Regions from separate parts of the Dactylosporangium sp. NPDC051541 genome, predicted to be linked through region 3. Evidence: predicted binding sites of a transcription regulator. Region 3 holds the regulator's gene; each other region holds the start of a gene.
The links. The regulator HrcA, encoded in region 3, represses chaperone genes, less so after heat shock. The targets are predictions, from matches to a motif close to GGTTNGCACNCTCNNNNNGAGNGTGCNAACC.

Region 1: the regulator HrcA is predicted to act here: its motif matches at 4,328-4,358, upstream of groL (chaperonin GroEL).
Region 2: the regulator HrcA is predicted to act here: its motif matches at 4,841-4,871, upstream of groES (co-chaperone GroES).

The regions. Positions count from the first base shown of each region.
Region 1 is NZ_JBITDU010000001.1:321,662-331,371, reverse strand. It holds gene ACIA8L_RS01510 (GNAT family N-acetyltransferase) at 1-695, opposite strand, end outside; gene ACIA8L_RS01505 (phosphotransferase enzyme family protein) at 915-1,646, opposite strand; gene ACIA8L_RS01500 (hypothetical protein) at 1,658-2,260, opposite strand; gene groL (chaperonin GroEL) at 2,537-4,156, opposite strand; gene ACIA8L_RS01490 (cold-shock protein) at 4,643-4,846, opposite strand; gene paaN (phenylacetic acid degradation protein PaaN) at 5,125-6,798, opposite strand; gene ACIA8L_RS01480 (GNAT family N-acetyltransferase) at 7,130-8,317, opposite strand; gene thrC (threonine synthase) at 8,565-9,710, opposite strand, start outside.
Region 2 is NZ_JBITDU010000011.1:38,228-47,937, reverse strand. It holds gene ACIA8L_RS38420 (ABC transporter transmembrane domain-containing protein) at 1-336, shown strand, start outside; gene ACIA8L_RS38415 (ABC transporter ATP-binding protein) at 338-2,125, shown strand; gene ACIA8L_RS38410 (DUF1707 domain-containing protein) at 2,057-2,344, opposite strand; gene ybaK (Cys-tRNA(Pro) deacylase) at 2,358-2,837, opposite strand; gene ACIA8L_RS38400 (hypothetical protein) at 2,855-3,601, shown strand; gene ACIA8L_RS38395 (methyltransferase domain-containing protein) at 3,561-4,766, opposite strand; gene groES (co-chaperone GroES) at 4,949-5,263, shown strand; gene groL (chaperonin GroEL) at 5,415-7,061, shown strand; gene ACIA8L_RS38380 (molybdopterin-dependent oxidoreductase) at 7,174-8,682, shown strand; partial or broken gene ACIA8L_RS38375 (WhiB family transcriptional regulator) at 8,825-9,190, opposite strand; gene ACIA8L_RS38370 (LuxR C-terminal-related transcriptional regulator) at 9,371-9,710, shown strand, end outside.
Region 3 is NZ_JBITDU010000006.1:198,446-208,155, reverse strand. It holds gene ACIA8L_RS27490 (VOC family protein) at 1-324, shown strand, start outside; gene ACIA8L_RS27485 (serine hydrolase domain-containing protein) at 340-1,689, opposite strand; gene ACIA8L_RS27480 (SDR family NAD(P)-dependent oxidoreductase) at 1,710-2,435, shown strand; gene ACIA8L_RS27475 (16S rRNA (uracil(1498)-N(3))-methyltransferase) at 2,439-3,137, opposite strand; gene dnaJ (molecular chaperone DnaJ) at 3,134-4,258, opposite strand; gene hrcA (heat-inducible transcriptional repressor HrcA) at 4,312-5,334, opposite strand; gene ACIA8L_RS27460 (DUF4870 domain-containing protein) at 5,530-6,156, shown strand; gene hemW (radical SAM family heme chaperone HemW) at 6,202-7,398, opposite strand; gene ACIA8L_RS27450 (enoyl-CoA hydratase-related protein) at 7,416-8,192, shown strand; gene ACIA8L_RS27445 (hypothetical protein) at 8,249-9,142, shown strand; gene ACIA8L_RS27440 (phytanoyl-CoA dioxygenase family protein) at 9,293-9,710, shown strand, end outside.

The DNA.
Region 1 (9,710 bases), on a different contig from region 3:
GCCGGCGCGGTGCCCATGGGACCGAACCAGCTCGGACGATTCGCGCCGTACGCCGCGAAGCCCAGGATCTCACCGTCCCGCACGGCCACGTAGCAGCCGGCGTCGGCGCGGCCCAGGCTCTGCTCGACCTCCCACGCCCAGCCGTCACCCCAGATGGCCCGCACCCACTCCGGCGCGTCCGGACCGGCGGGCCCGACCTTCACCCCCATGGCCTCCAGCCGCGACTCGTCCACCGGCCCGTCGAGCTCTGGGCCGCGCAGGTCCGCGGTCATGTTCCAGGCGGTGTCGGTCATCTTGTAGCCCGCGCTACGAGCCAGACAAACCATCGGGGTGTACCGCACATCGATGCCCGGCCACGCATAGCACGGCGGGTTGCCACCGAGCCGGACGCGCGTCGCACCGAGCCCGGCCAGTCGCCGCTCCACATCCCGGAGCAGCGTGGCCCCGACACCGCGGCGGCGGGCTTCGGGCGCGACCGCGAGCAGTTCGACGTGGCCGAGCTGCGGGTCGGTGTCACTGATAGAGGCAAACGCGGCGGCGGTACCGTCCCCCGTCCCCAACCGCACGACTTGCCGCCCCCGGGGCGGTGCCGCCAGCCGAGCCGCCAGCACCGGTGCCTCAGCCGCGTCCTCGGGCAGGTCAAGCCCCCGCGCCAGCAACACCCCGACCGCCCCAGCGTCGAGTTCCACGATCATTTGGTAAACATACCTAACTGTTTCCCACGACGTCCGCCCAGGTCACACGCTTCTCCCAGATCCCCCGCGCTGCAGCGAGCCGCGCCTCCCAGCACGTCCGCTCGGATCACGTGTTTCGGAGCGCCCGCACTTCGGCCGGCCACCGCTCACGCCACCGACGTCCGCGCGGCGATGTCGTACGACTCCGAGCCCTGACACCCGCCCCAGGTCACGCGATGGTCAGACCGCCCGCACTGCAGCGAGCCGCCGCTTCGAGTACTCGTCGTCCCAACAAACCGCCGCCTCCCACGCCGCCGACGCCTGCCCGGCAACGTCATAGGCCTCGTCGTCGAGCCCAGCGGCGTTGTCCGGCAGCGCCAGGTCAAGGTCGGGCACGTCGACATGCGCCTCGTCCCAGTCGATCAGTCCGACGCGATCCGCCGTGATCCGCACGTTGCCGGCGTTCGGGTCGCCGTGCACGACGCAAGCCGCCCGCCCGGCGAGCCGAGCCCAAGCCGCCCGGCAGCGAGCAACCCCTTCCGCAGGCATCGCGTTGAGGTCGACTTTCGTCCCAGAGTCGGCGTGCAGCAGGTCGGTCGACGACCGCCACCCGGGCCGCTGCGGCCACCCCGACGTCACCCGGTGAAGCTCCCGAAGCGCCCCCGCCACCCGCCGCCAGTCGTCCGACGTCTCCGGCGGCCCACCCTCCAGAAAGGTCATCACCACCAGCCCGTCGACGAACAACCGCCCGTCCACGGTCGGAATGGGCACCGGCACCGTCAACCTTTCCCGGTCGAGGTACTGCAGCAGCCCAGTCTCCCAAGCAAGATCAGCATCACTCCGCCGCCCGAGCCGCCCAACCGCCGGCCGCCCATCAACCCGCACCCGCCACACATCATTGGCCACCCCACCGGAGAGCCGCTCAACGCGAGCCGCATCCGCCCCCCACCGCCCAAGCGCCTCCCACCCCATAGGCCCCCACCTTACGGACCTCCCACCTCCCAGAGGCACCCAATATCGCTCCACCGCTGCGCTACGACCACGAAACACCCGCCACCCAAACGACACGACCGCGACAACGAGCCACGACGAGCCACCGCCAACGACGAGCCACTGCCATCGACGACGACGACGACGGCGACGGCGACGGCGACGGCGGCGGCGGCAACGGCGACCACGGCGGCGGCAACGGCAACGACGGCAACGGCAACGGCAACGGCGACGGCAACGGCAACGGCAACGACGACGGCGGCGGCGGCGGCGGCGGCGGCAACGGCAACGGCAACGGCAGCGGCAACGACGACGGCAGCGGCGGCAACGGCAACGGCGAGCCGCTGCCAGCGACGCCCGGCACGGCAGCGCAAGGCAACAACCGACAGCGGTCCGAACCCCACGACACGCTGGCCGCACGATGTGACGCCGGCGGACGGATCGGCGAGCGAGAAGCGAATCGGTGGACGGATCAGCGGACGGCCAGCGGATGGGCAGCGGATCGGCAGCGGATCGGCAGCGTGACGTTCGACGGTCAGTGGGTCGACGACGAAGGCCCAGCCGAAGTGCCCCAAAGCGATGCCGAAAACGCGCAAATTCGACTTATCCGCCGTCGGGGTATAAATCCGAAAAGTCGTGGTGCGAAGCGCCCGACTTTTCGCGGAGCGCCGACTCTTCGTGAACGCTCACAGCAAGCGAGTTGGCGCCCAAGGGTCGGCCCCATGCGGAGCGCCCGACTTTCGCGGGGCGCGCGCAGCGAGTGAGCTGGCGCTGGACGGCGGGCGGGCGGAGTTCCCGGCGGTTCGGGGGTGGCGCACAGCAAAGCGGGCCGACCCCGGAGGGTCGGCCCGCTTCGTGTGGAGCTGGTGGACTCAGAAGTCCATGTCGCCGCCGCCGGGGGCGGCCGGGGCCTTCTCCTTCTCCGGCTTGTCCGCCACCACGGCCTCCGTGGTGAGGAACAGGGCCGCGATGGAGGCGGCGTTCTGCAGCGCCGAGCGCGTCACCTTGGCCGGGTCGATGATGCCCTCGGCCAGGAGGTTGACGTACTCGCCGGTCGCGGCGTTGAGGCCGTGGCCGGGCTCGAGGTTGCGGACGCGCTCGACGACGACGCCGCCCTCGAGGCCCGCGTTCACCGCGATCTGGCGCAGCGGGGCGTCCAGCGCGACCTTGACGATGTTGGCGCCGGTGGCCTCGTCGCCGGTCAGCTCGAGCTTGTCGAACGCGGTCTTGCCGGCCTGCACGAGGGCCACGCCACCGCCGGGGACGATGCCCTCTTCGACGGCCGCCTTCGCGTTGCGCACGGCGTCCTCGATGCGGTGCTTGCGCTCCTTGAGCTCGACCTCGGTGGCCGCGCCGACCTTGATGACCGCAACGCCGCCGGCCAGCTTGGCCAGGCGCTCCTGCAGCTTCTCGCGGTCGTAGTCGGAGTCGCTCTTCTCGATCTCGGCGCGGATCTCGGCGACCCGGCCGTTGATCGCCTCGGCGTCACCGGAGCCGTCGACGATGGTGGTCTCGTCGCGGCTGACGACGACCTTGCGGGCGCGGCCGAGCAGGCCGAGGTCAGCGTTCTCGATCTTCAGACCGAGGGTCTCGCTGATGACCTGGCCGCCGGTCAGGATGCCGATGTCGGCCAGCATGGCCTTGCGGCGGTCGCCGAAGCCGGGGGCCTTGACGGCGACCGACTTGAAGGTGCCGCGGATCTTGTTCACGACGAGGGTCGCCAGGGCCTCGGCCTCGACGTCCTCGGCGATGATCGCGAGCGGCTTGCCCGCCTGCATGACCTTCTCCAGCACCGGGAGCAGGTCCTTCACCGCGGAGATCTTCGACTCGACGATGAGGATGTAGGGGTCGTCGAGGACGGCCTCCATCCGGTCGCTGTCGGTCGCGAAGTACGGGGAGATGTAACCCTTGTCGAAGCGCATGCCCTCGGTGAGCTCGAGCTCGAGACCGAAGGTGTTGCTCTCCTCGACGGTGATGACGCCTTCCTTGCCGACCTTGTCCATCGCCTCGGCGATGATCTCGCCGACCGTGGTGTCACCGGCGGAGATGGAGGCGGTGGAGGCGATCTGCTCCTTGGTCTCCACGTCCTTGGCGAGGTTGGACAGCTCGTCGGCGACGGAGGCGACAGCCGCCTCGATGCCGCGCTTCAGGGCCATCGGGTTCGCGCCGGCGGCCACGTTGCGCAGGCCCTCACGGACCAGCGCCTGGGCCAGCACGGTGGCCGTCGTCGTGCCGTCACCGGCGACGTCGTCGGTCTTCTTCGCGACTTCCTTGACCAGCTCGGCGCCGATCTTCTCGTACGGGTCCTCGAGCTCGATCTCCTTGGCGATGCTCACACCATCGTTGGTGATGGTGGGCGCGCCCCACTTCTTCTCGAGGACGACGTTGCGGCCACGGGGGCCGAGCGTCACCTTGACGGCGTCAGCGAGGGTGTTCATGCCCCGCTCGAGGCCGCGGCGCGCCTCTTCGTCGAACGCGATAATCTTGGCCATTCGGCGTTGTCCTCCTGGACACTCACGATTCGCCTCGACCCCGTGGGGCCGGCGGCGCACCGCCTGCATTTCACACCTTCGAGGACCCAGCGGGACCTCGGCGGTCGGGCCGGATGAGCCCGCGACGACCAGCCTCAGGTGGTTGCCCACCGGAGGACTGCACCGTCCCGACCTTGGCACTCACCGGTTGCGAGTGCCAAGTCCTTGTTTAGCACTCTGGCCGGTCGAGTGCAAGCAAACGGAAGCCCCGCGACAGGTGATCTGGAGGGTGTCCGGCGAGGCCGGGAGGAAGGCGGCGGACCGGGCGATCGGCGCCGGACGTGGGCCGCGCGGCGGCCGGACGAGCCGCAAAGGCGCCGGAAATAACGGCGCGATCCATGAATAGGAATAAAACGGGCATTAAATGGAGCGGGCAACAAATACGCGCAGGGCACCGCTCCTCGTCAATGAGAACGGTGCCCCGGCGGGTTGTTAGAGGAGCTGGGTTCAGGCAAGCAGACGAACCTGCTCGGCCTGCGGACCCTTCTGACCCTGCGCGATCTCGAACTCGACGCGCTGCCCATCCTCCAGCGACTTGTAGCCGTCCATCTCAATCGCGGAGAAGTGGACGAACACGTCCTGCCCCCCGTCGACCGCGATGAAGCCATAGCCCTTCTCGCTGTTGAACCACTTGACGGTGCCCTGTGCCACGGTGCACTTCCTCTACTTCGGTCCTGCGCTACCTCGGCTGGTTGTGGGGACCAGCTCCGGGTCGTCGGCCACAACCGCCGGTTCCGGGGGTGGACTCCGACGCGAGAACGATGACCGAACCGCACGGTACAGGAGTAACCCGACTGCCGACAGGCCCAAATCGGACAGCAAGGTCACGAATCAAACAGCTGTAAAAGGTCGCCGAGCATGCCTTCTCCGCAATTTTCCGTTGCGAAGGCAAGCATCGCCCGGCGACTACGTGTTAGTAACCTTCGCGCCTACACGTGACGGCGTGACTGGACAACGCGGAAACGGCTCGCGACGTACGCACCGTCGGTGAGCGCGGCATTGGCGGCCGGATTGGCGCCGCTGGCGTGGAAGTCGGAAAACGCGGCCGACTGGTTCACGAAGACGCCGCCGGTCAGGTTGACTGACAAATGCACACCAGCAAGCAGAGCGGCCTCTTCCATCGCGTCGAGGACCTCCGGCGAAGTCGAATAGACCGAAGCGGTCAATGCGCCCTTCCGGCCGACGGTGGCCCCGAAGATCCGCAAACTGCCCGCCGTGGAATCGGTGGCGACAACGAAGGAAATGGGCCCGAACCACTCCGTGCCATACGTCTGCTCGTCACCGGCACCGAGTTTCCGGATGAGCGGTGTACGCACAGTCGCGGTCGCATAAGCCGGATGTGAAACGTCTGATGATTCGAGCACCGCGGCGCCGACGGAAGCCGCTTTCTGGAGCCTCTCCAGAACGCCGTCGTTCACGATTGCGCCGGTCAGTTCCACGCCCTTCGCGGGCTCCGCCGTGAGCGCCCGCACGGCACCGGCAATACCGTCGGCAACCTCGTCGATGCTCTTGTGCCCCTCGTTCGTCGCGATGCCGCCGACGGGCACGAGAATGTTCTGCGGAGTGGTACACATCTGGCCGCTATACAACACCAACGAGAACCCGATGTTGCGACACATTCCGGCGAAGTCGTCGGTCGAGTCGACGACGACGGTGTTGACGCCGGCCTTCTCGGTGTAGACGACGGCCTGGCGGGCGTTGGCCTCCAGCCAGTCGCCGAACTCGGTCGAGCCGGTGAAGTCGATGATGCGCACCTCCGGCCGCAGCGCGAGCGTCTTGGCCAGCCCCTCACCGGTCCCCTCGGCGGCCAGCAGCACGAGGTTGGGGTCGAAGCCGGCGTCGGCGAGCACCTCGCGGGCGATCTTCACGGTGATCGCCAGGGGCAGCACGGCCCGCGGGTGCGGCTTGACGATCACCGGGTTGCCGGTGACCAGGGACGCGAAGAAGCCCGGGTACGAGTTCCACGTGGGGAACGTGTTGCAGCCGATGACCAGCGCGGCTCCACGCGGTACCACATGGAAGGTCTTCGACATTTTCAACGTCTGGCCCTTGCCGGCGGGCTTCTCCCAGTCGGCCACGGCCGGCGTGCGGGTCATTTCGCGGTAGGCGTAGGCGATCGCCTCCAGGGCCCGGTCGAACGCGTGCGGCGCGCCGGCCTGGAACGCCATCACAAAGGCCTGGCCGGTCGTCGCGTGCACCGCGTTGGCCAGCTCGAACGCGGCCTTGTGCAGACGCGCGAGAATCTCCAGGCCCACTCCGGCCCGGGTCTGCGGCCCGGCCGCCCGCCACGCCGGCATTCCTTCGGCGAGGGCGGCAAAACCAAGATCAAGATCGATTCGGGGGTACCGCACGTCGAGCGCGATCCCGAACGGCGAACTCTCGGTCGCGACCCAGTCGGTGATCCCGGGCTGGTCCTTGAGCGGAAAATCGGTGCCGAGGTAGGCCCGGAACGCGGCCTCCCCCTCCGCGGCGGCATGCTCGCCGTAGACGCGGGGACTGGGCGACTCGGGATAGTTGGACCAGTACGCACGCTCGGCGATCGCGGTCAGCGCCCGCTCCAGCGTGTCGGCGTGGCTGGTGAACATGGGGTGTGAGTTCTCCATGGCGCCATCCTGCCACCGTGGAGCGGGCCCGCCGACCGTCTGACGACTTCCCGCGAGAGAGCAACCCGCCACGCGACCAGCGCCGCGCCCGACCGGACCGGCGCCGCACCGCCGAGCGCCCGACCCGCAAGGCGCTGACCGCCCGGCTCACACGACACTGACCGCCCGGCCCGCAACACGCAGACCGCCCGGCCGCCCCGACAGCGACACAGCGACACAGCGGCACAGCGGCACAGCGGCACAGCGGCACAGCGGCACAGCGGCACAGCGGCACAGCGGCGGTGAACGGGCGGGGTGGGCGGCGGGTGACGAGCGGATCGGTGTTGGGGTGTCAGGCGGGCATGGGGCCCTGCCAGTTGGCCCAGGTGTCGCGGAAGCGGAAGCCCATGGCCTCGTTGATCGCGATCATGTAGGAGTTGTCGGCCGCGTTGAAGGTGTCGATCACGGTGACGGCGGGCTCGGCCGCGCGTAGCGTGCGCAGGTTGGCCACCTTGGCGACGAGGCCGAGGCGGTGGCCGCGATGGGCCGGGTGGACCAGGGTGATCAGCTGCCAGCAGTGCCAGTCGACCGTCTTCGCGACCCGCAGCGCCGTCCACGCCACGAGCTGGCCGGTGGCCTCGTGCACCAGGCCGCACTCGTAGCGCCGGGCTCCCCAGGCGGCGAACGCGCGGTACAGCTGCCGCAGCCGGGCCGCGTCGACCTGCTCCGGCTCGTAGTCGAGCTCGCCCATGGGTGTCTCGGCGAGGAAGGAGCTGTCGAGCGCGGCGAGGTCCTCGACGTACTCCTCCGGCAGCTCGTTGCTCCACTGCACCAGCCGGTAGCCGGCCGCTTTGACGAGGCCTTCGGCGTACATGTGGTCGAGGGCGGCGTCGTCGATGTCGGCCAGGTCGAGGCGGCGGCGGGCGTCGAGCAGGCCGTTGCGCAGGCCGGCGGCGGCGGCGAATCCGTTGGGGCCGTCACCCTCGGGGCTGAAGCCGAGGACGCTGGTACGACCGTCGGCGCGGGCCGGGACGAGCGCGTGGGTGTAGAGGGCGCGGCCGATCCCTTGCCGCCGCGCGTCGGGGCGCACGTAGAGGTCGACGTGGGCCTTGTCGAGGTTGTCGAGGTGCGGCAGGTCGAGCTGGGCCACACCGACGGGCTCGTCGCCGTGCCGCGCCAGGTAGAACGACCGCTTGGTGGCCGGGGCCGGGACCTCGAACTGCCGCTCGTACTGGTAGCGGCACAGCGGCGGCAGCTCGGGCCGGTCCGCCCGGAGCGCCGCGACGAGCACGTCGTACACCGCGTCGACGGCCGCCGGGTCGTCGGCGCGCACCTCGACGATCTCGAGCGTGGTGGGAGACATGCCGCCAGCGTGGCGCCGCCCCGAAGCGAGAGCAAACCAATTACGCCGGCTGATCAAGCAACGCCGACCGCAACCACGTGTGGCCGGGGGTGCGGGTGGGCGGAGCCCTATGCCGGGGAGGGAGCGAAGCGACCGCGAAACACAGCAGAATTTGGTCGAGAGGACGCTCGCCAGCACCTCCGGTGCTGTGGTCGCGGACCCAGGGGTCTCGCGGCGACACGTCCTCCCGCACCGAGCATCCTGAACCTAGGGCAACAGGTCGTCAAGTCCTCGATCCGACGATCCGCGCACCATCGATCACGCTGCGTGTCGATCACCGCCCCGGCCGGGACTCGGCGTTCCTAGTCCCGGCCTGGAAGCGCTCTCCGCAGATGAACGCTCGGTGATCGTGCCAGACCAAAAAATCATCCGGCCGTGGTCGGGCTCAGCCGAGCAGGCCGGCCTCGCGGGCGGACTTCAGGGACGGCTTCACGCGGTGCGTCGGCCCCACCCGGTCGGCCACCGCATCCAGGGTCTTCAGCCCGTCGCCGGTGTTGAAGACGACCGTCTCGGCGTTCGGGTCCAAACGACCCGACTCGACGAGCTTCTTGAGCACCGCCGTGGTCACCCCGCCGGCCGTCTCGGCGTAGACGCCGGTGGTCCGGGCGAGCAGCTGGATGCCGGCGCGGATCTCGTCGTCGTCGACGTACTCCATCCAGCCCCCGCTGCGCCGCACCGATTCGAGGGCGTAGACGCCGGCCGCCGGGTCGCCGATGTTCAGCGACTTCGCGATGCCGGTGGGCTTGACCGGGATGATGTCCTCGCGGCCCTCGTGCAGGGCGGTGGCGATCGGGTTGCAGCCGGCCGACTGGGCCCCGAAGACCTTCCACTCCGACGGCGGCACCAGGCCGATCTCGACCAGCTCGGCGAACGCCTTGTCAATCTTGGTCAGCAGTTCGCCGCTGGCCATCGGGATGACGACCTGGGCCGGGATGCGCCAGCCGAGCTGCTCGGCGACCTCGTAGCCGAGCGTCTTGGAGCCCTCGGCGTAGAACGGCCGCACGTTGACGTTGACGAACGCCGTGTCCTCGAACTCGTCGGTCTCGGTGAGCTCCGAGCACAGCCGGTTGACCTCGTCGTAGGAGCCTTCGATGGCGACGACCTCGCCGCCGTAGACGGCCGTCATGACGATCTTGCCGGGCTCGAGGTCGGCCGGGATGAACACGGTCGACGGCACGCCGGCCCGGGCGGCATGCGCGGCCACGGAGTTGGCCAGGTTGCCGGTGGAGGCGCAGGAGTACCGCGTGAAGCCGAGCGCCTTCGCGGCGGTCAGCGCGACCGAGACCACCCGGTCCTTGAACGAGTGCGTCGGGTTGGCCGAGTCGTCCTTGACGTACAGCGGGGCGGTGAACCCGAGCTCCTTACCCAGGCCGTCGGCCCGCACCAGCGGGGTGAGGCCGGGGTCGAGGGTGACGCGGGTGGCCGGGTCGACGCCGACCGGCAGCAGCGGCGCATACCGCCAGATGTTCTTGGGTCCCGCCTCGATCTGCTCCCGGGTCACCTTGGCCAGCGCCTCGGCGTCGTAGCCGAC
Region 2 (9,710 bases), on a different contig from region 3:
ACCGAGATCGCCGAGCGGGGGCGGGACTTCTCGGGTGGGCAGCAGCAGCGACTGCGGCTGGCCCGCGCCCTCGCGCTCGACCCGCCCGTGCTCGTCCTCGTCGAGCCGACCAGTGCCGTCGACGCGCACACCGAGGCCCGGATCGCCGAGCGGCTGCCGCAGCGGCGCAAGGGGCGCACCACCGTCGTCTGCACGACCAGTCCGCTGCTGCTCGACCGGGCCGACACCGTCGCGTTCGTGGACGCCGACGGGAAGGTGGCCGCGACCGGGCCGCACCGAGAGCTGCTGGACCGCTGCCCGGCCTACGCCGCGACCGTGACCCGCGGGGAGGACTGAGATGCTGCCGATCGCTTCCCGGGCGCAGGTGCGGGCCTATCTGCGGGCGCTGTTCACCGACTATCCCTGGCGGCTGGCCGGCGTGCTGGCGCTGCACCTCACCGGTGCGGCCGCCGGGCTGGCCGCGCCGCCGTTGCTGGGGCTGCTGGTCGAGCGGGTGGCGACCGGGACCACGACCGTGACCGTCGACCGGATCGCGCTGGCCATCGCCGGGTTCGTGGTCGCGCAGGCGGTGCTGGTGCGCTGGGCGAAGGTGGTGGCGGCGCAGCTGGCCGAGCGGGTGCTGGCCCGGCTGCGCGAGGAGTTCGTCGACGGGGTGCTCGCCATCCCGTTGTCGACGGTCGAGCGGGCCGGGACCGGTGACCTGCTCAGCCGGGCCTCCAGGGACGTGGCGCAGACGTCGGACTCGGTGCAGATCGCGCTGCCGATGATCGTCGTCAGCGGGCTGCAGATGCTGCTGACGCTCGTCGCCGTGGGCCTCGTCGGGCCGATTCTGCTGCTGCCGGCGCTGGTCGGGGTGCCGGTCATCTACTGCAGTTCGCGGTGGTACTTCCGCCGCGCCAACGACGGCTACCTGCGCGAGACTGCGGCGCTGGCCCGCATGGCCGACGGGCTCGCGGAGACCGTCGAGGGCGCGCGGACCGTGGAGACGCTGGGCTGGCAGCAGCGGCGGGTCCAACGGACGCAGGAGCAGCTGGCGGGCACCTACAAGGCCGCGATGTACACGCTGAAGCTGCGGACCGTCTGGTTCCCGCTGTCGGAGTTCGGCTACGCGATCCCGGCCGCGGTGACGCTGCTGGCCGGCGGCTGGTTCGTCATGGAGGGGTGGGCGTCGGTCGGGCAGGTGACGGCCGCGGTCCTCTACTTCGTGTCGATCATCGACCCGCTCGACCGGATCCTCAGCTACATCGACATGCTGCAGCTGGGGCGGGCGTCGTTCGCCCGGATCATCGGGGTGCGCTCGGCGGCCGCGGCGCCGGTGCCCGCGGACGGGCCGAAACCGGTCGACGAGGTGCTGGTGGCCAAGGACGTGCGCTACTCCTATGTGGACGGACGCGATGTCCTGCACGGCATCGACCTGGCCGTGCGGCCCGGGGAGCGGCTGGCCATGGTCGGGCCCTCGGGGGCCGGGAAGTCCACGCTCGGGCGGCTGCTGGCCGGGATTCACGCGCCGCGGGCGGGGTCGATCGAGCTGGGGACGGTACCGCTGAATGCACTGCCTTTGGACGAACTGCGGGGCCACGTCGCGCTCGTCACGCAGGAGCACCACGTGTTCATCGGCAGCCTCCGCGACAACCTCACCCTGGCCAAGCCGGGCGCGACCGACACCGAGCTGCGTGCGGCCCTGGCGACGGTGGACGCGCTGGACTGGGCCCTCGCGCTGCCGGACGGGCTGGACACCGCGTCGCTGTCGCTGTCACCGGCGCAGGCCCAGCAGCTGGCCCTGGCCCGGCTCGTCCTGGCCGACCCGCACACGCTGGTCCTCGACGAGGCGACGTCGCTCATCGACCCGCGGGCGGCCCGGCACCTGGAGCGGTCGCTGGCCGGGGCCCTGGAAGGGCGCACGGTGATCGCGATCGCGCACCGGCTCTTCTCCGCGCACGACGCCGACCGGGTGGCCGTCGTCGAGGACGGCCGGATCAGCGAGCTGGGCCCTCATGACGAGCTGGTCGCGGCCGGCGGGGCCTACGCCGCGCTGTGGCGGTCGTGGCACGGCAAGTCACTTGAGCAGGGCGTAGATGATCCCGATGATGACCACGGCGGCGATCGCCAGGCCGAACGTGAGTAGCAGCTGGCGGTCGTGGGTGGCCGGCGGGGCCGGTGGCGTCGGTGTCTTCGGGGACAGCGCCGGCAGGTCCACCACAGCCGCGCGCAGGTCGTCGAAGGTCTTGGCCGCATACACGGTCCCGACCCGGTCGGAGAACTCCTCCAGGGTGAGCCGGCCCGCCTCGGTGTGCCGCTGGAGCACCCCGATCACGCGCTGCCGGTCCTCGTCCGATGCCCGCACAGCCGACATGGTTTCAGTGCGACGCGATCGGCGCCAGGGTCGCGCCGGTGACCTGCAGGAGGTCGGCCGGGGCGAGCTCGATCTGCAGGCCGCGGCGGCCGCCGGAGACATACATCGTGGCCAGCTCCTCCGCGGAGGCGTCGATCACGATCGGCAGCCGCGAGCGCTGCCCGACCGGGGAGATCCCGCCGGTCACGTAGCCGGTGGCGCGCTCCGCCGCGGCCGGCTCGGCCATCGCGGCCCGCTTCCCGCCGACTGCGGCCGCCAGGGCCTTGAGGTCCAGCGACGCCGAGACCGGGACCACGCCGACGGTCAGCTGCCCGTCGACGGTCGTCACCAGGGTCTTGAACAGCCGGGTCGGCTCCACGCCCAGGGCCGCGGCGGCCGCCTCGCCGTAGGACGCGGCGCGCGGGTCGACCTCGTAGGTGTGCGGGGTGAACGCGATCTTGGCGCGCGTCAGCATCGCGGTCGCCGGAGTGCCCTTGCTCGCCACTGGCCCACAATAGCGAGATGCAGATCGGCTCGGTCCAGTTGTACCTCGGCCACGGCCACCTGTTCCTGGGCGCGACGAGCAGCGTGGACCTGTCGGTGTTCGACGGCGACGGGGCGGTCACCGCGACCGAGCACCACGTGCGCATCGCCGCCCGCCCGCAGGTGGGCCCGGTCCGAGTGCGGCTGTGGCAGGGCGCCGGGCCGCGGGTCGGCAAGCTGGTCTTCGACGGGCTGCTGAAACTGCCCGACGCCAAGTTCTGCGTCGAGGAGGGCACCGGCCAGTCCCGGTTCGTCACCAAGGTCACCAGCCACTGCCCGCGGGTCCTGGTCGCGGTCGACGACCCCGGCCACGCGTCCCGGATCGAGGTCGTGCTCGAGCCCGAGTTCGTGCCCCGCAGCGCCCAGGTCTGGACCGCGGGCGAGCCGCCGTTCCCGAAACTGACCGTGGCCCCGACCACACCCCGGCACCGGGCCGACGCGTTCGCCGACGCCCTCACCGGGCACGACTTCGCCCACCGGCGGCTGGCGGCGGCGCTGCTGGTCGTGGCCGAGGAGCGGCGGCAGCGCAACTCCGAGCAGAGCGTCGCCTTCTACATCAACGACATCGTGGAGTGGCTGCGCTGGCTGAACGACCGGCTCACGTACGAGATGTGCCGGGACACCGGGCGGCACCTGCTGGGGCAGCTCGGGTCACGCCCGCCCGAGCTGCTCGCCGCGGACACGCTCAGCGATCTGCAGCGCCGGCTGGGGCATCCACTGGTTTGAGCAGCAGGGCGGCCGGCTCGTCGGCAATTCTGGTGAGCGCCAGGAAGGCGCTCTCCCGGCCTTGCAGCCTGAGCTGTTTCCGCAAGTCGTCGACGTCGTGCGCGGAGCCGCGTTTGAGGATCTGCAGGGCGCCGATGTCGCGCTCCTTGAGGGCGGCGCGCAGCTTCTTGAGCGCGATTGGGAGCCGGTCCACGATGGCATAGCGTTTCGCGAAATTTGTGGATATGTCAGTTTTTGTGGTGATGTAGGCGATCGACTGGTCCAGCAGCGTGCCGTCCAGCTCCTCGGCCAGCTCCGCCACCAGGTGGGAGCGGACCACGGCGCCGTCCGGGTCGTAGAGGAAGTCGCCGACGGGGCCGACCGGAGCCTGCCGGGTGCCGCCGCCGGTGAGTTGGTAAACCTTGTCACCCTTGATGACCGTCGCCCGCCGCGGCACCTCGGCCAGGGGCCCGCACCACGCGGCCGCCTCCACCACGTCGCCGTCGACGGACACCCACTCGCCCTCCGCGCCCTTCGGCAGCAGCGCGTGGTCGATGCCGGGTGCGAGCTTCAGCACAGTGATGGGGACCCGGGTGGGCAGGGCGGTCACGAAGTCCCACGGCGGCGAACAGGCCCGCGGATCGAACACCCGGCGGCCGCCCGCCGTCCTGCGGGCCGGGTCGCAGAACACCGCCTCGATGGCGACCAGGGGCGTCGTGGTGGCGTCGCGGGCCTCAATCAGTACAACATCCGCGATTTGCAGGTTCTGGGCGTTTGCTTCGGCCACCGCGGCGGTCACCGGGTCGGCGTCCACGGCCAGGACCCGCATGCCGGCCCGGGCGAACGCGATCGTGTCGGCGCCGATCCCGCACCCGAGGTCGGCCACCCGCGTGGCACCGGCCGCGGCGAGTCGAGCGGCTCGGCGCCGGGCCACCGTCGACCGGGTCGCCTGTTCCAGGCCGGCCCTGGTGAAGAGCATTTTGGCGGCATCGGTACCGAACTTCGCCGCACCCCGCCGCCGGAACTCGGTCTGCGTGAGCGCCGCGGCGGCTAGGGTCGGTGTGAAGCCCTGCGCGCGCAGCTTCTCGGCCGCGACGAGCGGATTACTGTCGGGCAGCGCGGCCGCGGCGGCCAGTGCGGCCTGCCCGTCTGCGCTGATCAGAGCCTGAACGTCCTCTAAGCGCACGGTTTTCCTCGGGTGATTTCGTGGCGTGTCTGGCACTCTAGTTGACGGAGTGCTAGCCACCGGCATAACCTCCGAGTTAGCACTCTCATGCCGAGGGTGCCAGACATACCCGGCCGGGGCCGGCACCCGCGACGACGGCTTCACCGGGCACTCGATTAGCAAGCTCGATACCCCAGGAGGGTATGCCCGTGACTACCGCGACGCAGGTTGCGATCAAGCCGCTCGAGGACCGCATCCTGGTCCAGGCCAACGAGGCTGAGACGACCACCGCCTCGGGCATCGTCATTCCGGACACCGCGAAGGAGAAGCCCCAGGAGGGCACCGTCATCGCGGTCGGCCCGGGTCGCATTGACGACAAGGGCAACCGGGTGCCGATTGACGTGAAGGTCGGCGACACCGTGATCTACTCGAAGTACGGCGGCACCGAGGTCAAGTACGCCGGCTCGGAGTACCTGGTGCTCTCGGCCCGCGACGTGCTCGCCGTCATCGAGAAGTAAGAACGTTCTAGAAGCAGTGGCCACCGCCCCGGACTCGTGCACAGGCGCGAGCCGCCGCCGGCCGACCTAGGCCTCGACCTACGAGGCCTGTGTCGCCTGTCGGCTCCGGGGCGGTGTCGCTTTCTTCGTCTTTGAAGGGAATCCGTTAAGCATGGCGAAGATCCTGAGCTTCTCCGACGAGGCGCGCCACCTTCTGGAGCACGGCGTCAACCACCTGGCCGACACGGTCAAGGTCACGCTCGGGCCCCGGGGACGCAACGTCGTCCTCGACAAGAAGTTCGGCGCCCCGACCATCACCAACGACGGCGTGACGATCGCCAAGGAGATCGAGCTCGCCAACCCGTACGAGAACCTTGGCGCCCAGCTGGTCAAGGAAGTCGCCACCAAGACCAACGACGTGGCCGGCGACGGCACCACGACCGCCACCGTGCTGGCTCAGGCGCTGGTCCGCGAGGGCCTGCGCAACGTGACCGCCGGCACCAACCCGGCCGGCATCAAGCGCGGCATCGACCAGGCCACGGCCGCCGTCGTGAAGGCGCTCAAGGACAAGTCGACCCCGGTCAACAGCCACACCGAGATCGCCCAGGTCGCCACCATCTCGGCCCAGGACGCCACCATCGGCGACCTGATCGCCTCGGCCATGGAGCGCGTCGGCCGCGACGGCGTCATCACGGTCGAAGAGGGCTCGATGCTCACCACCGAGCTCGAGGTCACCGAGGGCATGCAGTTCGACAAGGGCTTCATCTCCCCGCACTTCGTCACCGACGGCGAGGCGCAGGAGGCGGTCCTGGAGGACGCCTACGTCCTGCTCACCACCCAGAAGATCTCCGCCATCGAGGAGCTCCTGCCCCTCCTGGAGAAGATCGTCCAGAACAGCAAGCCGCTGCTGATCATCGCCGAGGACGTCGAGGGCCAGGCCCTGTCGACCCTCGTGGTGAACGCCATCCGCAAGACCTTCCGGGTCGTCGCGGTCAAGGCCCCCGGCTTCGGCGACCGCCGCAAGGCCATGCTGCAGGACATCTCGATCCTGACCGGCTCCGAGCTGATCGCTCCCGAGCTCGGCTACAAGCTCGAGAGCGCCACCCTGGAGCAGCTCGGCACCGCCCGCCGCGTCGTGGTCACCAAGGACCTGACCACGATCGTGGACGGCGGCGGCGACCAGTCGGAGGTGACCGCGCGCGTCGAGCAGCTCCGCAAGGAGGTCGAGGCGTCGGACTCGGACTGGGACAAGGAGAAGCTCAACGAGCGCGTCGCGAAGCTCTCCGGCGGTGTCGCGGTCATCAAGGCCGGCGCCGCGACCGAGGTCGAGATGAAGGAGCGCAAGCACCGCATCGAGGACGCCATCTCGGCGACCAAGGCCGCGGTCCAGGAGGGCATCGTCCCCGGCGGCGGCGCCGCTCTCGCGCAGGTGGCCTCCGTCCTGGACGGCGACCTGGGCCTGACCGGCGACGAGAAGGTCGGCGTGGCGATCGTGCGCAAGGCCCTGGTCGAGCCGCTGCGGTGGATCGCCCAGAACGCGGGCTTCGACGGCTACGTCGTGGTCGGCAAGGTCCAGGCGCTCGACTTCGGCCACGGCCTCGACGCCGCCACGGGTGAGTACGTCGACCTGGTCAAGTCCGGCATCGTCGACCCGGTGAAGGTGACCCACAGCGCGGTCTCCAACGCCTCGTCGATCGCGGCCCTCCTGCTCACCACGGAGAGCCTGATCGTCGAGAAGCCGGCCGCCGCCGAGCCGGCCGCGGGCGGTGGCCACGGCCACTCGCACGGTCACGGCCACTCGCACGGCCCCGGCTTCTGACCGGAGCGGATGCACAAGGGGCCCCGGGCGATCTTCGCTCGGGGCCCTCGCAATTCTTAGCGTCCCATTACATGGCTTGGTGCGGCCGGGACGATCGCCGCATGCTTGGGGCGTGCACACTCGCAGGTTCGCCGCGCTGGCCGGGGTCGCGGCCGCCGCCGTTGCCGTCGGCGTCGCTGAAGTCGTCGCGATTCTCACCGGAGCCACCACGTCGCCGCTGGTGAGCGTGGGTGGGGTGGTCATCGACGCGGTGCCGGCGAAGGTCAAGGACTTCGCGGTCGAGGTCTTCTACACCTACGACAAGCTCGCGCTGTCCATCGGCACGCTCGTGATCCTGGCCGCGTTCGCCGCCGGGGTGGGGGTGCTGGCGCGGACGCGGATCTTGTGGGGGTACCTCGGAATCGGCGTTTTCGGTCTTATCGGGATCGTCGCCGCCCTCAGCCGGCACAACGCGCCCTGGTACGCCTTCATCCCCACACTCCTCGGGGCGGCCGCGGGCGCCGGCGTGCTGCGCTGGCTGTTCACCCAGGAGGCGAGCGCGAACGCCACCGAGGACGAGCGGCGGGGGTTCCTGCGGGCGGCCGGTTACACGCTGCTCGGGGCCGTCGTCGTCGGGTTTGGCAGCCGGTGGTTCTCGACGCGGCGCGGGGTCGAGGCCGACCGGGCCAACGTCCAGCTGCCCAGCGTGCCGCCCAACACCGTGGCGCCGCTGCCGCCGGACGCCGACGCGAGCCTGCCCGACATGGCGCCGTTCGTCACGCCGAACAAGGACTTCTACCAGATCGACACGGCGCTGGTGGTACCGCAGCTGACCACCGAGGACTGGCGGCTGCGGATTCACGGCCGGGTCGAGAAGGAACTCACCATCACGTGGGACGAGCTGCTGAAACGGCCCATGATCGAGCGGTACGTCACGCTCGCCTGCGTCTCCAACGAGGTCGGCGGCAACCTCATCAGCAACGCCAAGTGGCAGGGCGTGCGGATCGCCGACCTGCTGGCCGAGGCCCGGCCCCAAGCCGGCGCCGACCAGGTCGTCAGCCGGTCGATCGACGGGTTCACCGCGGGCACTCCCACGACCGCCCTGCTCGACGGGCGCGACGCCATCCTCGCCATCGCCATGAACGGGGAGCCGCTGCCGGTCGAGCACGGTTTTCCCGTTCGGATGGTGGTGCCCGGGCTGTACGGGTACGTCTCCGCCACGAAATGGCTCGTGGAGCTGGAGCTGTCGTCGTTCGCCGATTTCGACGCCTATTGGATCAAACGCGGATGGTCCGCCCAGGGGCCGATCAAGACCGAGTCAAGAATCGACACGCCGCGGGACGGGGGCAGTCCGCACGCCGGCGAGATCATGATTGGCGGCGTCGCCTGGGCGCAGCACCGCGGCATTTCCAAGGTCGAAATCCGGGTTGACGACGGTGCCTGGCAATCGGCGACGCTGCTGCCCGTGCCGTCGATCGACACCTGGCGGCAATGGACGCTCAAGTGGCAGGCCACCCCGGGCAAGCACCGCATCACCGTGCGGGCCACCGACAACGGCGGCGACACCCAGACAGACGCCGTGGCGCCGCCGGATCCCGACGGCGCCACGGGGTGGCACTCCATTGAGGTTGAAGTGAAGTAGCTCTTTAGCGGGCGGCCGTGCGTGAGCGGGAGTTTCCGGCCGACACCTGAGGGCGGCGCTGTGAAGGCACGCCCGGCGCGGGGTGCGTCGGGCCCGGGCGGCCCGGCACGGCGCGCAGCGGCTGCTGAGCGCCCGCGTTCGGGGCCGGCATGGGCGGGGTCGGGCGCAGGCCCAGCTTGGCCTCCAGGCGCGCGACGTCGACCCGGGTGTGGCGGCGGTCCGCCGCCTCCTCCCAGCCCAGGGCCAGCAGCCGGAGCCGCTCGCCCTCGGTGAAGCCGCCCCACACGCCGTAGGGCTCGCGCGTGGTCAACGCCTGGGCGGCGCACTCCGCGCGCACCGGGCAGGCCCGGCAGACGTTCTTGGCGGCCGTTTCCCGGCGGCCTCGCGACGCTCCGCGCTCACCGTCCGGGTGGAAGAACTGGGCGCTGTCCCGCCCGCGGCACAGGCCGAGTCGCTGCCAGTCCCAAATGTCCGCGATTGGACCGGGCAGGCGAGTAACATTCGTCATTCGCTCCTCCTTCCAGGCGTGTGGCCTGGAATTCGTGCGTTGCACAATCTCTGTACAACGCGCGAGACCGCCACAGGTAACGGCATGTCGTCGGTCAATTTCTCGTAGGCCAATCGCGGCGAAACCGCGTCTAGATCTCGCCTTTTCGTGTTTCTCTCTACGAGAGAGAGGAGCACGACGGTGCGTACGATTTTGGTGTGTGTGCGAACACAGGTCGCGGCACAGACGGTCGCCGCAGCCGCGGCCAGGCTGGGAGTGGCACACGCGGTGCGGACCGCCGTCACGATGGTCGAGGCCCTGGCGCGTCTTTCCGAGCAGCCGGCCGACCTGGTGCTGGCGGACCCGACGCTGGCCCGGCCCGACAGTGCGGAGTTCTCCCGCCGCGTGCTGGCCGTGGCGCCGGGCGCGACGGTGGTCTTCTTCGGCACGGAGGAGCCCCGGGCGGCCGCCGCGGCGATCGCGGCCGGCGCGCGGGCGGTCATCCGCGTCGACACGGCCGACCCGGTCACGACGCTGGCCA
Region 3 (9,710 bases):
GACTTCTTCTACCACGGCCTGTTCGGCTACCGGCAGACCAAGATTCCCGGCACGGTCGACGCCGGCGACGAGCTGTTCGACTACTCGGCGTGGAGCCTGGGCGACGCCGACCCGGTCGCGGGCCGGCTCACGATGAACTCGGAGTGGGACGGCATTCCCGCACACTGGACGGTGTACTTCGCCACCGACGACACCGACGCGGCCGCCGAGCGCGTCGTCGAGGCGGGCGGGCGGGTCCAGCACGGCCCGTTCGACTCCCCGCACGGCCGCCTGGCCGTCATCGAGGACCCCAACGGCGCCGTCTTCACCATGATCAGTCGTTGAGTGCCAAATGCCATTTCAGAATTGGTACCCGTCGAAGGTCTCCTGACCACGCGTGAACCGGTATGTCGCCCAGTGCAGCCGCACCACGACCCCGTCCGCGTCCCGGGTCAGCCGCAGCAGCTCCCCCGCCTCCCGCCCGGACACGGTCCGGAACACGTCGGGCGCGCCGTCCACCGGCGCGAACACCGCCGGCGGCCGCTTGACCGCGGCTTCGGCCGCCCGCGCGTGCAGGGCACCGTCCCGCCAGGTGAACACATACTCGAACCCCTCGCCCCACCACCGCCCGAGCACCGACCGGAACTGCGCGGGCGCGGCCGGCCCCGGCACCCAGGGCGCGATCTCCGCGGGGTCGTGCTCGGCGACGGCATCGAGCAGTTCGTGCGGCAATGCACAGATCTCCCCGGCGGTACCGGATGAGCCGAGCGACGCCACCCCGAGCGCTCGCGGCGTGCCGCTGCCGCCGACCCGCCCGTAAGCCGCGGCGAGGAACCCTGGCATGGCCCCGTCATGCCCGACGTGCACGACCCGCTCGCTCCCGGCCCGCGGATGCAGGATCAGCCCGAGCCCGAACGCGCGCACCCAGAGCACATCCTCGGTGACGACCTGCGGCGCCCGCATCTCCTCGACGGTCGCGGCCGACAGCACGGTCCCGTTCGGGTCCATCTCCCGCGGATCGGCGAGGAAGGCACCCCACCGGGCCAGATCCCCAGCGGTGCTCCACAGCTGCGCCGCCGGCCCGACGGCCCCGAAGTCGGCGGGCGGCTCGGGCTGCGCGAAGTCCGACCAGGCATCGACCTGATACCCGACCACGGGCCGCTCGGGCGTGACCGCGGTGTCGGCGAGCCCGAACGGGTCCAGGATCCGATCCTGCAGCACCTCGGCCCAGGTCCCGCCGCGCAGCCGCCCGACCAGGTGCCCGAGCAGCGCGACGGCGAGGTTGGAGTAGTGAAACCGCAGCCCCGGCCGCAGGACCTGCTCGGCCCGGTCCAGCTGCGCGAGCAGCCCTTCGAGGTCGGGCGCCAGCATGGTGTCCCACACGTCCCCGAACGGCTCCCGCTGCAGCCCCGACAGGTGCGACAGCATCCGCCCGACGGTGAGCTCCCCGTGCGCCTTGACCGGCAGGTGCCGAGCGATCTGATCGTCGAGGCCGAGCAGCCCTTCATCCCGGCACTGCATGACCAGCACGGCCGTGAACGTCTTGGTGATGGACCCCATCCGAAACTGACTGGAGGCGTCCACTCCCTCGCCCACCTGCAACGTCCACAGCGGCCGATCGGCCCGATGGACAGCCACGCTCAGCCCGGGAACCCGGGCGTCGGCCTGGGTCTCCCGAACCATCCGCTCATACCGCTGCGACACCTTCATCCCGGAATACTATTTCGCGCATGACAGCTCGCAGGGTCTTGATCACCGGCGCGGCCCGCGGAATCGGCGCCGCGATCGCCCAGGCCTTCACCGCCGCCGGCGACCGGGTGGCCGTCCACGGCCGCACCCCCGCCGACTTCGGTCTGCCCGCCGAAGGCCACGCAGTCGTCTTCGGCGACCTGTCCGACCCGGACGCGGTCCGCACCGTCGTCGACCGGGCCGCCGAAGCCCTGGGCGGCCTGGACGTGGTGGTCAACAACGCCGCCGTCTACATCGAGCACAAGATCCTCGACGTGAACTACGAGGAATGGCAGCGGGCCTGGCACGACACCCTCGCCGTCGACCTCCTGGCCCCGGCGAACGTCTGCTGGTGCGCGGCCCGGCACCTGGGCCAGGGCGGCCGCATCATCAACGTGAGCTCCCGCGGCGCCTACCGCGGCGAGCCCGACCACCCGGCCTACGGCGCGTCGAAGGCCGCCCTCAACTCGATGACCCAAAGCCTGGCCCGCGCCCTCGCCCCGAAGGGCATCGCGGTGTCCGCGGTAGCGCCGGGTTTCGTGGCCACCGACCTGGTAGCCGACCTGCTCGCCGCCCCGGAGGGCGACGCGATCCGAGCCCAGAGCCCGTTCGGCCGCGTCGCCACCCCGGAGGAGATCGCCGCGGCGGTCCTGCACCTGGCATCCCCGCAGGCGGAATGGTCCTCGGGCGCCATCCTCGACCTCAACGGCGCCAGCTACTTCCGCTAGGTCCTACCAGCGGCCGAGGCGGACCGAGAGGGCGGCGACGGCGGCGGCACCGGCGGTCGACGTCCGCAGCACCTCGCGGCCGAGACGGACCGGTGTCCCGCCGATCACATCGAGCTCCTCGGGGGCCACACCGCCTTCGGGGCCTACGACCAACGTGATCTCGCCGGACGAGGGCAGTGGGACCGCGGAGAGGGGCACCGACGCCTCCTCGTGCAGGACGAAAACCACTCCGGAGAGGGACAGCTGCTTCGTCGTGGCCGCCGGCGACACCGTGGGAACCCACGAGCGGCGGGACTGCTTGGCCGCCTCGCGCACGGTCGACCGCCAGCGCTCCAAGGGCCGGTCGTCCTTCCACCGCGCTACGGAGCGCGCCGCCTGCCACGGCACGATCCGATCAACACCAACTTCAGTCAGCAGTTGTACTGCCAGTTCCCCGCGCTCCCCCTTGGCGATCCCCTGCACCACCGTCAGGGCGGGGTCGGGCGCGGGTTCGAAGGTCGGCGAGTCCAGCTCCAGGGCCAGCGAACCCTTGCGCGCGGAGACGACGACGCCGCGCACCAGGCCACCGCGGCCGTCGGCGAGGAGCAGCGCCTCGCCGGGGGTCAGGCGTTGCACGTCGGCGGCGTGATGGCCCTCCGGCCCGTCGAGGACGTATGACGGGCCGGGCGGCAGCGACGGTATCAGGAAAAGGGGCAGGCTCACTGGTGGCCGTTGAACGCATCGCGCATGCGGGAGAAGAAGCCGCCCTGCTTGGACAGCTCGGCCACCTCCTCGCCGCGCGTGCGGGCGAACTCGCGCAGCAGGCGCTCCTGCTCCGGCTCCAGCCGGGTCGGGGTGCGCACGTCGAGGTGCACGTAGAGGTCGCCGCGGCCGGCGCCGCGGAGGTGGGGGACGCCCTTGCCGCGGATGCGCAGCGTGGAGGTCGGCTGGGTGCCGGCCTTGACGTCGACCGTCTCCTCGCCGTCGAGGGTCTTGATGGTCAGGCGGGTGCCGAGCGCGGCCGCGGTCATCGGGACCGTGACGCGGCAGTGCAGGTCGTCGTCCTTGCGGGAGTAGACGTCGTGCGGGCGCTCGTGGATCTCGACGTAGAGGTCGCCGGGCGGGCCGCCGCCGGGGCCGACCTCGCCCTGCTGGGCCAGGCGGATGCGCATGCCGTCCTCGACGCCCGACGGGATCTTGACGGTGAGCGAGCGGCGGGTGCGGACCCGGCCGTCGCCGCCGCATGTGGCGCACGGGTGCGGGATCACGGTGCCGAAGCCCTGGCAGGCCGCGCAGGGGCGGGCCGAGACGACCTGGCCGAGGAAGGTGCGCTGGACCGACTGGACCTCGCCGCGGCCCTGGCAGATCTCGCAGGTCTGCGGCTGGGTGCCGGGGGCGGTGCCGGCGCCCTGGCAGGTGGTGCAGACCACGGCCGTGTCGACCTGGATGGGGGCTTCGACGCCGAAGGCGGTCTCGTGCAGGTCGAGGTCGAGGCGCAGGATCGCGTCGGCGCCCGGGCGCACGCGCGGGCGGGGCCCGCGGGCGGACTGGGTGCCGAAGAACGCGTCCATGATGTCCTGGAAGCCGACGAACGCGCCGCCCTGGGGGCCGCCTCCGCCGCCGCTGGGCGCGAGCGGGTCGCCGCCGAGGTCGACCATCTCCCGCTTACGCGGGTCGGACAGGACCTCGTAGGCGGCGTTGATCTCTTTGAACTTCTCCTGCGCCGCCGGGTCCGGATTGACGTCCGGGTGGAACTCGCGGGCCAGCCGCCGGTAGGCCCGCTTGATCTCATCGGCTGTGGAGTCCCGCTTGACGCCGAGAATCCCGTAATAGTCCTTCGCCACTGAGTCCTATGCCCCTGAGATAGTCGATGCTGAGTGCAACGCTGATGTAGCCGTCAACTCTGTGCCAGCAGGTCGCCGACGTAGCGTGCCACGGCCCGGACGGTCGCGATGTTTCCGGGGTAGTCCATGCGGGTCGGGCCGAGCACGCCCATCCCACCGACGATCGTGGTGCCCGGACCGTAGCCGGTGGCCACGATCGAAGCCGTCCGCAGGTCCTCGATCTCGTTCTCGTCGCCGATGCGGACCCTCGTCATGCTGGGTTCGACCTCGCCGAAGAGTTTGAGCAGGATGACCTCCTCCTCGAGGGCCTCGAGGATCGGCCGCAGCGAGCCCTGGAAGTCCAGCAGGCCGCCGCGGGCCAGGTTGGCGGTCCCGGCGAGCGCGATGCGCTCCTCGGTCCGCTCGACCAGCGTCTCCAGCAGTACCGTCGAAAGGGCGGTCATCGGCGGCCGCAGTCCCGGCGCCGACTCCTCGACGAGGGCGACGACCAGGGGTGGCGTGTCCGCCAGCCGCTTGCCGACCAGCTTCTCGTTGATCAGCCGGCGCAGCTCGGTGACGTCGTCGGCCAGGATCGGGGCCGGCAGCTCGACCAGGCGCTGCTCGACCCGGCCGGTCTCGGCGATCATCACCACCATCAGCCGCGTGGTGGAGATCGGGACGAGCTCGAAGTGCCGGACGCTCGCCCGCGACAGGCTCGGATACTGCACCACCGCCACCTGCCGGGTCAGCTGCGCGAGCAGCCGGACCGTGCGGTGGACGACGTCGTCGAGGTCGACCGCCCCGATCAGGAACCGCTCGATGGCCCGGCGCTCGGCCTGGCTGAGCGGCTTGACCCGGGACAGCTTGTCGACGAACAGCCGATAGCCGGCGTCGGTGGGCACCCGGCCGGCGCTGGTGTGCGGCTGCCGGATGAATCCCTCCTCCTCCAGGACGGCCATGTCGTTGCGGACCGTCGCCGGGGAGACCCGCAGGTTGTGCCGCTCGACCAGCGCTTTGCTGCCGACCGGCTCCTGGGTGGCGACGTAGTCCTCGACGATGGCGCGGAGCACTTCGAGCTTGCGCTCGTCAAGGGCCATGGCACCTCCTCCGGGACTAGCACACAGACTGGCACTCCCAACTGGTGAGTGCCAGTCTACGTCAGGCGTCCACAGGCACGCGATGATCGTTTGGCCGACCCTCGGCGCCACCGCCGCTGTACTGGGTAAAAGTTGTCTAAAAGAAGTCATGTCGTGTCGCTGGCGCCACTTGATCGATGCCCCTACGGTGGCGGCATGAGTGAACCACCTCGCCCCCCGGGGGACTACGGCCAGCCGCAGGACCCTAACTACGGGTATCCGCCCCAGCCGCCCGTGTCGGGTGGCGGGTACCCGCCGCCGTCCAGTGGCGGCGGGGCCTACGGCACACCACCCACCTCGGGTGCCGGCTACGGGCAGCAGCCCGGCGGATACCAGCAGCCCGGATACCAGCAGCAGCAGCCGGGCGGTTACCAGCAGTCGGGTTATCAGCAGCCCGGGCAGTACGGCCAGGCCGGTGCCTACGGCGCACCCGCCGGCGGACCGGGCTTCACGCCGGTCGGCTACAACAACAGCGACGAGAAGACCTGGGCGCTCATCGCCCACTTCGGCGGTGTGCTCTTCGGCTTCATCGCCCCGCTCGTCGCGCTCCTCGCCAAGGGCAACGAGTCGCCGACGGTCAAGGCGCACGCGAACGAGGCGCTGAACTTCCACATCACGTGGGGCATCATCCTGTTCATCGGGGCCCTGCTGTCGGTGTGCACGCTGTTCATCTCGCTGTTCGTGCCGTGGATCGTCGTCATCGTCTTCTCGATCATCGGCGGCGTGAAGGCCAACAACGGTGAGCTGTACCGCTACCCGCTGACCTTCCGGATGATCAAGTAAGCACCGGACGTGCGGAGAGGGGCGGCCACACCGGCCGCCCCTGCTTCATGTCAGGGCCCGGGCGACGCCGTCGGCGAGGAGCCGGCCGCGCAGCGTCAGCACGGCCCGGCCGGCCGCGAACGCATCGGCGTCGAGCTGCCCGCCGGCGAGGCAGTCGCGGGCCCCGGCCCGACCGGCCGCGTCCAGCACATCGAGGGGCAGGCCGTCCGCGAGCCGGATGCGCAGCAGCACGTCCTCCATGTGCCGTTCATCCGGCGTCAGTACCTCACGGGCCTGCGCCGGCGACAAAGCGTCCGCGAGCCGGGCGGCGTAGGCGTGCGGGTGCTTCACGTTCCACCAGCGCACCCCGCCGACGTGGCTGTGCGCGCCCGGGCCGAGACCCCACCAGTCCCCGCCCCGCCAGTAGAGCTCGTTGTGCCGGCAGGGCGAGTCCTTCGACCAGTTCGACACCTCGTACCAGGTGAAACCGGCCGCCCGCAGGGTCTCGTCGGCGGCGATGTAGCGGTCGGCGGCCACGTCGTCGTCGGGGTATGGCAGCTCGCCCCGGCGCATCCGGGCCGCCATCCGCGTGCCGTCCTCGACGATCAGGGCGTAGGCGCTGACGTGGTCGACCCCGGCGTCGACGACGGTGGCGAGGGAGGCCGCGAAGTCCTCGGGCCGCTCCCCCGGCGTGCCGTAGATCAGGTCCAGGTTGACCCGCTCGAACCCGGCCGCGCGGGCCTCGGCGGCGGCCGCGGCGGGCCGGCCCGGAGTGTGCCGGCGGTCCAGGACGGCCAGCACGTGCGGTGCGGCCGACTGCATGCCGAGCGAGATCCGGTTGAACCCGGCCGCGCGCAGCTCCCGCAGGCCGGCGGGGTCGACGGACTCGGGGTTGGCCTCGGTGGTCACCTCGGCGTCGGTGGACAGGCCCCACGTCCGGTCGATGCCGTCCAAGATCCTCGCGAGTTCGGCCGCAGGCAACAGCGTGGGAGTACCCCCGCCGAAGAAGATTGTGTCGACTCGGGCCGGGTCGACCACTTTGGCCGCCAGGGACAGCTCGTCCAGGACCTGGTCGGCGTAGCCGGCGCTGAGCACGCCCTCGCTCGCGGTGTAGGTGTTGAAGTCGCAGTATCCGCACCGCGTGGCGCAGAACGGCACGTGGACGTAGACCCCGAAGCCCCGCCGACCGGCGCCGTCGGCGACCCCGTCGGGCAGGGCACCGTCGCGGGGCATCGGCTCGCCTTCTGGTAGTGCTCCGGGCATTTCACTAGTGTGCCCGCATGTCTCTCGTGCGATCGTCGACGGGGCGGGGCGTGGCGACGCTCACCCTGGACAGCCCGCCCAACCGCAACGCGCTGTCCACGGGCCTGATCGAGGAGCTCCTCGCGGCGCTCGCGGCGGCCGAGGCCGACGACGCGGTCCGCGTGGTCGTGCTGACCCACACCGGCCCGGTTTTCAGCTCCGGGGCCGACCTCAAAGAAACAGCGGCTGCGATTGGTACCGGCAAGCCGCCGATCAGTCGCCTCGGGGAGGTCCTCGCCGCCATCTGGGAGGGCAGCAAGCCGGTCGTGGCCCGGGTGGCGGGACCGGCGCGGGCCGGCGGCCTGGGCCTGATCGCGGCCGCCGACATCGCCGTGTGCAGCACCGATGCCACGTTCGCGTTCACCGAGGTCCGCATCGGCGTGGTGCCGGCGGTGATCTCGGCCACAGTGCTCGCGCGACTCTCGCCCCGGGACGCCTCGGAGTTGTACCTCACCGGCGCGACGTTCGACGGTGCGCGCGCCCAGCGCGTGGGGCTGGTGAACGCCGCGGTGCCGGCCGAGGAGCTGGACGCGACCGTGGCGGGCTACGTGGCGGCTCTGGTCCGGGGCGCCCCCGAGGCCCTGGCCGGCACCAAGGACCTGCTGCGGCAGCCGCGGACCGACTCGTTCCGGCACCAGATCCGGGCGCTGACGGAGCTGTCTGTGTCGTATTTCGGATCCGCGGAGGGCCGGGAAGGCATGCTGGCATTCCGGGAGAAAAGGAACCCGAACTGGGTACCGGACGGCGCCGCCTGATCGTGAAGGCTGGCGTTCAGGACGTACGCTTCTCGACCTGATGAGGAGGTGATGACGTGCGGGCCCGACGCTTGCTGACGATCGCGGCGCTTTCAGCGGTCGCTGTAGCCCTGTGCGCATACGTCATCGCCAACAGGGTCAGCCAGGACATCCCGCTGCGGATCGCCACCAGCCGGGCCTGCGTCGTCAACGCCGGCAACGCGGCCGTCGGGGCCACCGCGGACGCCACCGAGGTCGAGCTCGACAGCGACCAGCTGGCCAACGCGGCCACCATCACCGCCGTCGGGCTGACCCGCAAGGTCCCGCACCGCGGCCTGGTCATCGCGCTGGCCACCGCCTGGCAGGAGTCGAAGCTGGTCAACCTGGGCGGCGGCGACCGGGACTCGATCGGGCTGTTCCAGCAGCGGCCGAGCCAGGGCTGGGGCACGCCGGAGCAGATCGCCGACCCGCGGTTCGCCGCCAACGCGTTCTTCACCGCCCTGCTCAAGGTCAAGGGCTGGGACAAGATGAGCGTCACCGACGCCGCCCAGGCCGTGCAGCGCAGCGCCCTCCCGGACGCCTACGAGAAGTGGACCGACGAGTCCGAGATCATGGTTAAGGCGCTCAGCGGCGAGGTGACCGGCGCGGTCGCGTGCAACGTCACCGAGCAGGCCAGCCGCGGCCCGGAGGCGGCCCGCTCGCTCGGCGCCAGCCTCAAGCTGGACTGGGGCACCGTCAAGACGACGAACGTGTCGAACCTGGTCGGGGTGGCGCTCAAGGTCAGCGAGCCGAAGTCGGGCTGGCAGTACGCACACTGGCTGGTCGCCCACGCGCAGGAGCGCGGCATCAAGCGCGTCGTGTATGCGGACATGCAGTGGACGGCGGCGAGCGGAGCGTGGTCACACGTGACGGAGCGTGGCGGTATCGACGCCGGTCCAGGCGGGGAGCGGGTCGTCGCCGAGGTCTACTAGAGACCTTGACGTTCAGCGCGACCAGCGGGTTGTCGCCCGTTCGGACATTGTCGCGTGCCCAACTCCCGAGTCGGCCGCGTATACACCTCGCGTTACCATCGGTCGTTCGAGACAACGCGCACGGGCACCACGAAAACGTAAGGGGAGGACATGACGTCCGCTGCACCCGACTACGGCGACCTCACCGGCTACGAGCCGATCAGTGATGCCGACCGCAAGGAGTTCCACGAGAACGGCTTCCTGCTGGTCCGCAACGTCCTCACCGAGGACCACCGGGCCGCGCTCGAGGCCGCGATGGACCGGGTCTACGCCGAGGAGATCGCGGCCGGCACGGCGACGCACCTGAAGAAGGACGGCACGCTGCACCTGCTGGGCTTCCTCAACCGCGACGAACTCTTCGGGCACCTGCTGACCCAGCCGACCATCTTCCCGTACATGTGGGGCCTGGCCGGGTGGAACATCTACACGCACCACAACCACCTCGACGTGACGCCGCCCACCTCCGAGGAGGAGCCGCCGTCGTGGGGCTGGCACCAGGACGGCTACCGGCAGAACTCCGACCCGGAGA